One region of the Cupriavidus sp. OTU4054 genome, then DNA from elsewhere that is predicted to be linked to it. Evidence: predicted binding sites of a transcription regulator. Region 1 holds the regulator's gene; each other region holds the start of a gene.
The links. Region 1 encodes sigma-54, which starts transcription at its own class of promoters, with help from an activator protein. Its sites were predicted from a motif close to TGGCANGNAANCTGCTTT; they were not measured.
Positions count from the first base shown of each region.

Region 2: a site for sigma-54 is predicted at 1,790-1,807, ahead of AAHB16_RS06280 (GTP cyclohydrolase II). Genes of this name have one in related genera too.
Region 3: a site for sigma-54 is predicted at 1,704-1,721, ahead of AAHB16_RS13545 (ammonium transporter). Genes of this name have one in related genera too.
Region 4: a site for sigma-54 is predicted at 1,303-1,320, ahead of AAHB16_RS31110 (ANTAR domain-containing response regulator). Genes of this name have one in related genera too.

Region 1 is NZ_JASATF010000047.1:19,568-22,747, forward strand. It holds gene lptB (LPS export ABC transporter ATP-binding protein) at 1-247, shown strand, start outside; gene AAHB16_RS31440 (RNA polymerase factor sigma-54) at 370-1,854, shown strand; gene hpf (ribosome hibernation-promoting factor, HPF/YfiA family) at 1,904-2,257, shown strand; gene ptsN (PTS IIA-like nitrogen regulatory protein PtsN) at 2,564-3,019, shown strand; gene hprK (HPr(Ser) kinase/phosphatase) at 3,121-3,180, shown strand, end outside.
Region 2 is NZ_JASATF010000003.1:317,628-320,807, reverse strand. It holds gene AAHB16_RS06285 (URC4/urg3 family protein) at 1-504, opposite strand, end outside; gene AAHB16_RS06280 (GTP cyclohydrolase II) at 501-1,739, opposite strand; gene AAHB16_RS06275 (acyltransferase family protein) at 1,903-3,033, opposite strand.
Region 3 is NZ_JASATF010000009.1:196,554-199,733, forward strand. It holds gene AAHB16_RS13530 (CreA family protein) at 1-326, opposite strand, end outside; gene AAHB16_RS13535 (acyl-CoA thioesterase) at 362-850, opposite strand; gene AAHB16_RS13540 (HU family DNA-binding protein) at 996-1,277, opposite strand; gene AAHB16_RS13545 (ammonium transporter) at 1,753-2,955, shown strand.
Region 4 is NZ_JASATF010000045.1:22,219-25,398, forward strand. It holds gene AAHB16_RS31105 (CmpA/NrtA family ABC transporter substrate-binding protein) at 1-333, opposite strand, end outside; gene AAHB16_RS31110 (ANTAR domain-containing response regulator) at 649-1,278, opposite strand; gene AAHB16_RS31115 (fumarylacetoacetate hydrolase family protein) at 1,498-2,199, shown strand; gene maiA (maleylacetoacetate isomerase) at 2,206-2,850, shown strand; gene ftsY (signal recognition particle-docking protein FtsY) at 2,881-3,180, opposite strand, start outside.

The sequences.
Region 1 (3,180 bases):
GCTCGACGAGCCGTTCGCGGGCGTGGATCCGATCGCCGTCGGCGAAATCCAGCGTATCGTCAGCTTCCTCAAGGCACGCAACATCGGCGTGCTGATCACCGACCACAACGTGCGCGAAACGCTCGGCATCTGCGACCACGCGTACATCATCAGCGAAGGCACGGTGCTCGCCGAGGGCCAGCCCGAGGACATCATCGCCAACGAATCCGTGCGGCGCGTCTACCTGGGCGAAAACTTCCGGATGTGATGCCCCGGCCGCGAGTGCGGCCGCTCACATTCGCGCTCGGTCAGACACGATCACCGAGCCAAAGCGATAGGCGATAGCAATTTCCGTTCCATCGACGAGAAGATGCGCATAGAATAGGTCGCATGAAACCGTCGCTTCAGCTTCGCCTCTCCCAGCACCTTGCCCTTACCCCCCAACTGCAGCAGTCGATCCGGCTGCTGCAGCTCTCGACGTTGGAGCTCCAGCAGGAAGTGGAGCAGGCTCTGACGGAGAATCCCCTGCTCGAGCGCGAAAACGACTGGATCGAGAGCCCGCTGCGCGTGGCCGCCGATGGCTCCGTCAACGTGCAGAGCGCCCCCGCGCCCGCCCCGGCCGAGCCGCAGGGCAACGGCGAGGAGCGCGCGGAAGGCGCGGGCGGCAGCGACGAGGAAGGCTTCGGCGGCGATAACACCAGCGAGGACTACGGCAACGACTGGAGCCTCGACGATTTCGCGCGCCGTCCGCAGGGCGACGAGGACGAGAAGACGCCGATGCAGCTGCGCGACGCGGAACCCACGCTGCGCGAGCATCTGATGGAACAGGTCGCGCCGCTGAAGATTTCCCTGCGCGACAAGGGCCTGGCGGTGTTCCTGATCGAGTCGCTCGACGACGATGGCTATCTCGGCGCCACCCTCGAAGAAATTTTCTCGGAACTGCCCGAGGAACTCGAGTTCGAAATAGAGGAAGTGCAGTCGATGCTCACGCTGCTGCAGAGCTTCGATCCGCCCGGCGTGGGCGCGCGCAATGCGGCGGAATGTCTCACGCTGCAGCTGCGCCGCATCTCGCATCCGCAACGCGATCTTGCATTGTCGATCGTCAACCACCATCTGGAGTTACTGGCGGTGCGTGATTACACGCGCCTCAAGAAAGCGCTCCAGGTGGACGAAATAGCATTGAAGGCCGCGCACGATCTGATCCGCTCGCTGGCACCGTATCCCGGGCACGCCTATAGCAGGCCCGAGGCCGATTTCGTGGTGCCCGACGTGTTCGTGCGCAAGAGCGGAGGTGGCTGGATTGCCCAGCTGAATCCCGATGTGATGCCGCGATTACGCATCAACGACATGTACGCGCAGATCCTGCGCGGCGCGAAGGGCGAATCGGGCACTGCGGGGCTGCAGCAGAAGCTTCAGGAGGCGCGGTGGCTCATCAAGAACATACAGCAGCGCTTCGATACGATCCTGCGTGTGGCGCAGGCTATCGTCGAACGGCAGAAGAACTTTTTCACCCATGGGGAAATCGCGATGCGCCCCTTGGTTTTGAGGGAGATAGCCGATACACTCGGTTTACATGAGTCCACGATTTCGCGCGTGACCACGAACAAGTACATGGCCACGCCGATGGGGACTTTCGAGTTGAAGTACTTCTTCGGGAGCCACGTGTCCACCGAAACGGGTGGCGCAGCTTCATCCACGGCAATCCGCGCGCTGATCAAGCAACTCATAGGAGCCGAAGACCCCAAGAATCCCCTTTCCGACAGCCGCATCGCCGAACTGTTGGGCGAGCAGGGCTTTGTGGTCGCGCGGCGCACCGTCGCCAAATACCGCGAAGCGCTCAAGATCCCGGCAGTGAATCTCCGCAAGACTTTGTAGCCGAGTTGCACCGTCTGCCTGGTGTGACTCTTTCAGAAGGAGAAACGCTATGAACTTCAAGATCAGTGGACACCACCTGGACATCACGCCCCCTCTGCGTGAGTACGTGGAAACGAAACTGGAGCGTATCGTCAGGCATTTCGATCAAGTCATCGGTGTGAGCGTGCTGCTATCGGTCGACAACCACAAGGAAAAGGAACGGCGGCAGTATGCGGAAATCAATCTGCATCTGAAGGGCAAGGACATCTTCGTCGAAGCGCATCATGAAGACCTGTATGCGGCGATCGACTGTCTGGTCGACAAGCTCGACCGTCAGGTCATCCGCTACAAGGATCGCGTGCAGGGCCACGACCGCGAAGCCCTGAAGTACCAGATGGCTGCCGCGCAAATGCAGCAGCAATAAACACCGACGCGCGACGCCAACGTCGCCAAGGAGTGATACGAAGAGAGCAAAGCCGCGCAATCAGCGCGGCTTTTTTGATGGGCGCCCGATACGCGCGGCGCGTGGTCCGCCAGCCACGGGGAGTTGCAACCGTGCGGCGTCGGTGTATGCTGCGCCATACATGTACAAAGGAGACTGGCGTTCGCCGCCCGGAGTTGGCGACCGGTAGTGACCGGTATGGCGCAACGCTGCGGTGCACAAGGAACCGATGCCGCTGCTCTATAATGGCCGGACGCTTTACACCCCCAAGATACCCGCGCATCGCCCATGAATCGTTTGGCCAAACTGCTGCCACCCGGCAACATCACTCTCGACGTCAGCGTCACCAGCAAGAAGCGGGTGTTCGAGCAGGCCGGGCTCCTGTTCGAGAACAACCATGGCGTGGCACGCGCCACCGTGACCGACAATCTGTTCGCGCGGGAATCGCTCGGCTCGACCGGCCTGGGTGCCGGGGTCGCGATTCCGCACGGCCGCATCAAGGGGCTCAAGCAGCCGCTGGCCGGCTTTATGCGCCTGGCCGAGCCGATCCCGTTTGAATCGCCCGATGGCAAGCCCGTATCGCTGCTGATCTTCCTGCTCGTGCCCGAGCAGGCCACGCAGCAGCATCTGGAAATCCTGTCGGAGATCGCACAGCTGTTATCGGACCGCGAGATGCGCGACGGGCTCGCAACCCTGCCCACGCCCGAGGCGGTGCACCAGTTGCTGACCGAATGGCACCCATGAGGTCCCGCGGGAACGGCGGGGCTACCCGCTGCTGATCCGCGCGCCCGAGCGGCGCCAGCCACGGTGCCTGCCCCCTCCCAACCACCGCCCCACGTAATCGCATGGAACTCACCGGCGTCACCTCGCAGTCGATCTTCGACGACAACGCAGCCGATATCAAA
Region 2 (3,180 bases), on a different contig from region 1:
GAAGCTCGCCACGCCGAGGCCTTCGGAACGCGTCAGGTTGATATCGCTGGCCGGATCGCGATAGCGCCAGTCCGGGCCCGCGCCCGCATCGAGCAGCACGCTCGGGATGACGAGGTCGATGCCGATACGCGCGCGTTCGGCGCAATGGTCGGCACCGGACAGCCCCGCGCGCTCGCACAGGATCTGCCAGCGGTCCACCTTCTCGCCGGGCGCGCCGGCCTCGAAATGCCGCCAGCGGCTGTGATAGGGCACCTGCAGGTCGGGATAGCGGCGGCGGATCGTCGTGGCGACGTAATCCGCGATCGCATGGACCCGGTCGGGATGCCAGGTGAACAACGACGACTCGCCCGCCGCCACGTACTCGGTCACCGTGGCGCAATGCGTGCGCACCGCTTCGGCGGTCAGCAACGGGCTGGCCCGATGATCGGGCGGCACGGGGCTGTGCCAGCCGCTACCGTTGCCCTCGTCATGCCCGCTTGCCGGACGCTCCGGAAATTCGTTCATTCGTTCAACCCCCTGCCCTTCGCGAGAGCGAGTTCGTTGGCATCGGGCGGCGTGTAGTGCGTGAAATAGCCGGCAGCCACCTTCGCGTCGATCTCCACGCGCGCATCCGCCGGAATCAGCGCCTCGGGAATCGCCACCTGCTCCACCACTTCGATACCCTGCGCCGTCAGCGCGCCGTGTTTCATGTTGCTCATCGAGGCCCAGCGGTCGATACGCCGGATGCCGAGCCAGTGGAACACGTCGGGCATCAATTCCTGGAAGCGCATGTCCTGCACGCCCGCCACACATTCGGTCCGCGCGAAGTAGGTTTCCGCGCGATCGCCGCCCACCTGGCGCTTGCGGGCGTTGTAGACCAGGAACTTGGTCACCTCGCCCAGCGCGCGCCCTTCCTTCCGGTTATAGACCACCAGGCCGACTCCACCCTGCTGCGCCATCTCGATACAGACTTCGATGCCATGCGCGAGGTAGGGTCTGCAGGTACAGATATCGGAGCCGAAGACATCGGACCCGTTGCATTCGTCGTGCACGCGGCAGGCCACGCGCGTGTCGTCCTGCCCGAGCTTCGCGATATCGCCGAAGAAATACAGCGTCATGCCGCCGATCGGTGGCAGAAACACCTTCAGGTCGGGCCGCGTCACGAGTTCGGGGAACATGCCGCCGGTCTGCTCGAACAGGCTGCGCCGCAGCACGCTCTCCTTGATATGGAAACGCTCGGCGATACCGGGCAGGTACCACACCGGATCGATCGCGGCCTTGGTCACGCGCACGTCCCCGTTCGCGAACAGGATCTCGCCATCGGGCGCGAGCCGTCCGGCCGCGATTGCCGCGGTGAGTTCGGGCATGTTGATATGGGCGCGCGTGACGGCGATGGTCGGGCGGATATCGACGCCCGCCGCGATGCGGTCCTCGAACGCCGTGGAGACCAGATGCCCCCATGGGTCGAGCGATACGATCTTGCCGGCGTCGCCCCACTGCGGATGCGGGCCGATCGCCTCGGCCGGCGCCGTGTCCGTGAGATCGGGACGGTGCGCGCGCTGCAGGTTGCCGGCCGCCACGGCCAGCGCGCGATAGATCGCGTAGGCACCCGCATGGGTGCCGATCACGTTCCGCTGCGCGGGGTCGGTGACGCTCGCGATCACCGGGCCCCGCTCGACCGCAGTCGGCGCGCCCCAGTGGATCGCTTCGGCCGGCTTGTCGCGCCGGGCATGCGAGGTCAGGACGATGTGATCGGACATGGAAGCCTCACTGGAATCCTGACCAAATGGTCAGGTTTACGATTCCATAGTAGGCAACCTTCATGCCATAGACCAATCGGGTTTTAACGAGTGTGCGCGCCAGGCAACGGTCCAGACGCGCACCGGCAGTGTGCGCGCCGCACCAGTCCGACGCGTGCCGTGCTCAGATCTTTGTCGTCCGCGAGGCAGGGGCGGGGTCGCGCGCCCACCACGCCTTCCACAGGACCTTCCACTGCGCCGCCAGTTGGCCCGCGAGGTCCCGGCTTTCCACGTGACGGTGGAACAGCGCCCCCGCCACGTTGCTCGCGACCCACGCGAGCACCATGCCCAGCGCGTTGAGCACCGGCTGCCCGGGCGCCACATGGTGCACGAACGCGTTCACGACGAGGCAGACCGGAAAGTGCACGAGGAAGACGGAGTAGGAAATCTTGCCGAAATAGGCGGCCACGCGCCCGCGCGGCCAGTCTTCGAGCCAGCCGCCGCGCCGCGCGATCGCGAGGACGAGGGCCGTGGCCAGCGCCACCGCGATGCGCAGCCGGAAGTCCACGGCCAGCGCCGCCACGCCCACGGCGGCAAGCGCCACGAGCGCGCGCGAGGAACGCGACTTGTCCGATGCCCAGAACGCCAGCGAGCCCGCACCGTAAGCGCCGAAGAAATAGATCGCCCAAACGTCCCAGGCGGCATCGCGGTTGAACCAGAACAGCGAGGCCACCGCGAGCGCCGCCACCAGCGGCATGCCCCAGGGGCGGCCGTCAGTCCCCGCCAGCCCCGCGGCCGAGCCCGCGCGCGCCAGCCACAGCGCGCCAATCAGCAACGCGAACAACTGCAGGTCGATGGCCACGTACCAGACGCCGGCGGACAGCGCGTCCACATCCAGCACGCTGTGCAGCAGCAGCAGGTGCGCGAGGAACTGCTTCACATGGGGCGCGGCCGGAATCGAGTCGTGCACCATCCAGCTTCGCGCGAGCGCGGCGCCCACGATGCTGACGCCGATCGCGGCCGCATAGGGCACCACCAGCTTGCGGTACCGTCGCCACACGGTGGCGACCGGGTTCCGCACCAGCAGATGCCCGCCCGGCGCGAGGCTGCGTGCGGCGAGGAATCCGCTGATGACGAGGAAGACCTGCACGGCAATCCGCGCGTAGTCCGACATCCAGTCGATCAGGCCGGGCGCGAGCGAGTGGGCCGCATCGGACATGGGGCCGTAGAAGGACAGATGGTGCAGCACGATCAGCTGGGAACTGACCGCCTTGAGGGCGTCGATGCACGCCATCCGGGACGGACGGGAGCTCATTGTTATGGGGTGACGGCGAAGTTACGCGAAGGGCAGCATTCTACCTTGTGGTGCGTAACCTGTCCGATGCGGTGCATACCGCGCATTATCGGAGAACGGCGATTACCATTCGTCACATGGATTATCACAATGGTGCACTTCCACCAC
Region 3 (3,180 bases), on a different contig from region 1:
AAGGTCTTGAACAGGACCGACATGCGCTCGGAGAACACGTCCTCCTGTGCACGCAGCGGGCCCTTGAACGAGATCGGGCCCACCTGCCGGCAGGCGATCGACGCCTCGGGCGGGTCTTCCGCCATGCCGAGCGAACCCTTGATGCCGCCGGTGCGGGCGCGCGACACGTAGCACGTCACGCCCTGCACCTGCGGGTCGTCATACGCCTCGATGACGACCTTGTCCGAGCCCGTCACGCGGAAGTTCGTGCTGACGCTGCCGATCTCCTCCGCCCCGGCGGGCGCCGCCGCCATCGCGCACGCGACGGCAGCCCCACAGACCGTCATCCATCCCCATCGTTCGCTTTGCATAGGCGCTCCGCTCACCCGACCGACCGCTGCTTGATGTCGTCGTGGCGCTTTTCCATTTCCTGCCGCAACGCGCGGCGCTGCTGCGCGGCTTCGAAGCGCTGGCGCTCTTCCTCGTCGCGCGGCTGCAGCGACGGCACCTCGGCTGGCTGCCCGTTGTCGTCCACGGCGACCATCGTGAAATAACAGCTATTGGTATGGCGCACGAGCTTGCTGCGGATATTCTCGGTAATCACCTTGATACCGATTTCCATCGAGCTGCGGCCCGTGTAGTTGACCGACGCCAGAAAGGTCACGAGCTCGCCCACGTGGATGGGCTGGCGGAACATGACCTGGTCCACCGACAGCGTGACCACGTAGCGGCCCGCATAACGGCTGGCGCAGGCATACGCGACCATATCCAGGTATTTGAGAATGGTGCCCCCGTGCACGTTGCCGGAGAAGTTGGCCATGTCCGGCGTCATCAGCACGGTCATGGAAAGCTGGTGGGACAGATCGTTCATCGCGGGTATTCCATAAACAGGCCAGAAGCGAGCTTGGCTCGCGCGCGCAGTTTAACCCGGCGCAGCGTCGCGATAAACGAATGGGAAGCAGAAAAAAGAAAAGCGGCCCGGAAGGCCGCTTTGCGACTTGTCGAACGCGAAAGTCTTACTTCTTCTTGTTCACGGCGTCCTTGAAGCCTTGGCCGGCGGAGAACTTCACCGTCTTGGCGGCCGGGATCTTGATGGTTTCGCCGGTACGCGGGTTACGGCCGGTACGGGCCGCGCGCTTGCCGGAGCTGAAGCTGCCGAAACCCACGAGCGTCACCGAATCACCCTTTGCAACTGCCTTCTTGATACTGTCCAGCGCTGCGTTCAACGCGCGCTCGGCGGCGGCGTTGCTGAGTTCTGCGTCCGCGGCGATGGCCGATACCAGTTCACCTTTATTCATGGCTGATTTCCCTTGTTTGGTCGTCGTCACCGATGTATCTGCCAGGCGGCAAATCACCGATCGGCGCAGTCTAATCTGCCCTTCGCGCCAAGCGCAATCCCAAGTGGCACCAATGCAACGGAAATCGCCGCAAATCGTTCCCTGACAAGACTTAGCGGGGGTTTTACCCCTCTTTTCGGGCAATCGAACGGCCCCGCGAGGGCCGCCCGTTCGACACCCCGGCCCCACCGAACCGTCCGCCCGACCGTGGTGCAACGCACCGTTTTGCGGCATGAAGACGCACCGAAATGCTGCATATCGAGGCATCGAAACCCGGCGTTCCGGTCTCGCCATCCGGGCGGCAGGCGTGGCCGGCCGACGCCGCGACGCCATCCCGGTGCACTCCGCACCGCGTTCGGGCGCGATTCGCCCCGTTTTAGCCCATTCTGGAATGCTTCTTGCGTACTCGCGCTCCCATTTTGCGCATGAGGTCACAATGGAAAACTGGAAGTCTGGCACGGATGCCCTGTTCATCCTGCTTGGAGCGATCATGGTGCTGGCCATGCATGCGGGATTCGCGTTCCTGGAACTCGGGACGGTCCGAAAGAAAAACCAGGTCAATGCACTCGTGAAAATCCTCGTTGATTTTGCCGTTTCAACGATTGCTTACTTTTTCATTGGTTATACCGTGGCCTATGGCGTCCAATTCATGTCGAGCGCGGAGGTTCTGGCGCAGAAAAACGGCTATGAATTGGTGAAATTCTTCTTTCTCGCGACGTTTGCTGCGGCGATTCCCGCAATTATTTCCGGCGGTATCGCGGAACGTTCGCGCTTCAGCCCGCAGCTGGTCGCCACGTTCATCCTCGTCGGCTTCGTGTATCCGTTCTTCGAGGGCATTGTCTGGAACCAGCATTTCGGCGTGCAGGACTGGATCGCGCGCGTGGCCGGCGCCCCGTTCCACGACTTTGCCGGCTCGGTGGTCGTGCATGCGGTCGGTGGCTGGATTGCGCTGCCCGCCATTCTGCTGCTTGGCGCGCGCCGCGGCCGCTATCAGAAGGACGGCCGCATCAGCGCGCATCCGCCGTCGAACATTCCGTTTCTCGCGCTGGGCGCCTGGGTACTCGCTGTGGGCTGGTTCGGCTTCAACGTGATGAGCGCGCAGAGTGTCGACAAGATCAGCGGACTGGTGGCCATCAACTCGCTGATGGCGATGGCCGGCGGCACGCTGTCAGCCTGGTGGGCCGGCCGCAACGATCCGGGCTTTGCGTACAACGGCCCGCTGGCCGGTCTCGTCGCGGTCTGCGCGGGCTCGGACCTCATGCATCCGCTCGGCGCGCTCGTGACCGGCGCCATTGCCGGCGTGCTGTTCGTGCATCTGTTTACGCTCGCGCAGAACAAATGGCATATCGATGACGTACTGGGCGTCTGGCCGCTGCATGGCCTCTGTGGCGCGTGGGGCGGCATTGCCGCGGGCATCTTCGGCTCCCATGCGCTGGGCGGCCTTGGCGGGGTGTCCATCGGCGCGCAGCTGATCGGCACGGGACTGGGCATCGTGATCGCCGTCGTCGGCGGCACGGTCGTCTACGGCACGCTCAAGAAGTTCGTCGGTATCCGGCTCGATCCCGAGGCCGAATTCCATGGCGCGGACCTGACGCTGCACCGCATCTCGGCGACGCCCGAGCGCGAGACCAACTGGTAAGCCGCTCTCTCCGCCATCCCCCGAAGCCACCCAATGGGTGGCTTTTTTTGCGGCCCGCGGCTGCGGTGCCGCTGCCGATTGGCGGCTTCGGGCGGCCGCCTTTATTCCCTCCTGCGGATTATTTACTTGAACTTCCGCATTTGCGGGGCCAATAATGCCTTGCCCGCTTGTCGCATTTCTGCCAATTTGCGGCGCCGCGCGGGCCGTCGTTTCCAGCTTCCCATC
Region 4 (3,180 bases), on a different contig from region 1:
GACGAGCTTGTCGCGCACGGCCGCCCACGAGGCTTCCTTGCTCGGCGTGATCTTGATGCCGTACTTCTTGTCGAGGCCGAGTGTGGAGGCCATGACGACGGACGCGCAGTCGGTCAGCGGAATGAAGCCGATCTTCACCTCGGATTTCTCGGGCGCATCGGAGCCTGCTGCCCATGCCCCGCTGCGCACGAGCGGATCGACGAGCGTCATCACGCTGGCACCGGCGATGGTCGCCAGCGCGCGGCGCCGTCCCTGGCTCGCGGGAACGGTATCGGCGGTGGCGTTGTCCGCGGTGACGCGCAGCGGCTTGGCGATCTTGAGGCGAGAAGGCATTGAGAAAGGCTCCAATAAAAAACGTCCCGAGCCGCCGCCCGCCTTGTTCAGGATCGGGTGCAGTTCAGGACGTCGTTGTCCGGGGGCGCGTGCTCGCCTTTGAGCGCGCGCATCCATCGAGTTGTGTGGGTTGAAACCGGTGCAGCCGCGGCCGTCGTTGGCCGTGACCGCTGTTAACGCAAGTGATGTGCCAGCGTGCGAATGGGCGAATTGCGTGCGAAAGGTGCCTGAAAGGCAGTCTGCGGAGGGCGCGCGGGTGGGCGGGGCAGCGCCACAGTTGTGCATTGCACCAGCGGCGTGCGCCGCCGGTCGGGCTCAGACCATGACGTCGATCACGCGCTGGGCGGCTTCCACGAGCTTGATGCCGCGCTCCATCGCCATGCTGCGGAGGCGCTTGTACGCTTCGTCCTCGCCGATGCCGCGCGCCTGCATCAGCAGGCCCTTGGCGCGCTCGACGATCTTGCGTTCCGCAAGCTTGAGCTTGGTGGCGTCGAGCTCGGCGCGCAGCTGCTGGTCGAGCTCGAAGCGCGCATAGGCCACGTCGAGCACGGTCTTCACACGCTCGGCGCGCAGGCCATCGACGATATAGGCGGTGATGCCGGCGGTCAGCGCGGCCTTGATCCGCGCGGAATCGTCGTTGTCGGTGAACAGCACGATGGGCCGCGGCGCGTGCTGGGTGGAGACGCACACATGCTCGATGGTGTCGCGCGCGGCGGACTCGGACGCGATGATCACGAGGTCCGGCTGCCGCGCGGAAATGACGTCCGGCAGCCGCAGGTCCGCGTCGACGGTATGCACCTCCGTGAAGCCTGCCTGCGCCAGGCCGGCGCGGATGGTCTCGACGTTGAGCGGATCTTCGTCGTGGGGGTCCCGCACCAGAAGGATGCGCAGCGGGCGGGCGGCCGGCTGGACAGGAGCAGAAGGGGGCGGGTGGCGGCGGGTCATGGAGTCGCTTCGGTTGCACTGCATCATGCAAGATTCGCGCCGACTTAGGAAGTGGAAAACACGATAGACATGTTTCGGCGCGGCACCGGGTGTATGCTCTTGCACTGCCGCGCGGGCTCGTGCATGTCGCGCGACCCGAGGTAGTTCGCTTATCCGCATTGCAGCCCCGCATTGCAGCCCGCATTGCAACCCAAAAGACCAGAGTCTGGAGATAGTTGGATGACCGAGTTCGTATTCGCCCCGCAAGCCCCCGTTGGCGTTCCCGTGCGAGGCAGCAGCGCAAGCTTTCCCGTGCGTCGTGTGTACTGCGTGGGCCGCAACTATGCGGCGCATGCGCGCGAGATGGGTTCGGACCCCGATCGCGAGCCGCCGTTCTTCTTCTGCAAGCCGTCCGACGCGGTGAGCTATGTGGCGGACAACAGCGAAGGCACGTTCCCGTATCCGCCGGGCTCCAGCAATGTCCATTACGAGATCGAACTCGTGGTGGCCATCGGCAAGGGCGGCAAGGACATTCCGGTCGAGCAGGCCGCGAGCCACGTGTTCGGTTATGCGGTGGGCCTCGACATGACCCGCCGCGACCTGCAGAACGAGTCGAAGAAGACGGGCCGACCCTGGGAAACGGGCAAGGCGTTCGACAAGTCGGCGCCGATCGGCCCGATCGTTCCGGTCTCGGCGATCGGCCATCCGGAAAAGGGTGCGGTCACGCTTGCGGTGAACGGCGTCGAGAAGCAGCGTGGCGATCTGTCGGACCTGATCTGGTCCGTGCCGGAAATGGTGTCGTACCTGTCGAAGCTGTTCGAGCTGCAGCCGGGCGACCTGATCTATAGCGGCACGCCGGAAGGTGTGGGCCCGATCGTCAAGGGCGACGTCATGACCTGCCACGTCGAAGGCGTGGGCGACCTGACGGTCAAGGTCGCCTGACGCATGATGAAGCTGTACAGCTACTTTCGCAGTTCAGCTTCGTTCCGGGTACGGATCGCGCTCGCGTTGAAGGGCCTGCCCTACGACTACGCGCCGATCCACCTGCTCAGGGAAGGCGGCCAGCAGCTGAAGGCCGACTACCGCGCGATCAATGCCGATGCCGTGGTGCCGACGCTGATGGTGGATCAGCAGCCGCTGATCCAGTCGATGGCGATCATCGAGTACCTCGACGAAACGCACCCGCATCCGCCGCTGCTGCCGGGCAATCCGCTCGAGCGCGCGATCGTGCGGGGCCTCGCGCAGGAGATCGCGTGCGAGATCCACCCGCTCAACAACCTGCGGGTGCTCAAGTACCTCAAGAACGAACTGGGCGTCGGCGACGAGGCGAGGGATACCTGGTATCGCCACTGGGTGGAGCAGGGCTTTGCCGCGCTCGAGGTCAATCTCGAACGCGTCGGCCATGTGGGGAAGTTCGCGTATGGCGATACGCCGACGCTGATCGACCTGTGCCTGGTGCCGCAGGTGTTCAACGCGAATCGGCTGAAGGTGGACATGAGCCGCTATCCGCTGATCTCGCGGATCAACGAGGCGTGCCTCGAACTCGAGGCGTTTCGCAACGCCGCGCCCGGCGCGCAGCCGGACAGCGAGTAAAAAAATCCCCGGGTTCTCCGGGGATTTTTTTTAACCTAGCAAAGCGTCCGCGAATTCGTCGGCCCTGAACGGCTGCAGGTCCTCGACCTTTTCCCCGACACCGATGAAATAGACCGGCACCGGACGCTGGCGCGCGATGGCGGCGAGGATGCCGCCCTTGGCGGTCCCGTCGAGCTTGGTCACGATGAGGCCGGTCAGGCCGAGCGCGTCGTCGAACGCGCGCGTCTGCGCGAGCGCGTTCTGCCCCGTGTTGGCGTCGATCACGAGCAGCACCTCGTGCGGGGCCGAGGGCATCGCCTTGCCGATCACGCGCTTGACCTTCTTGAGCTC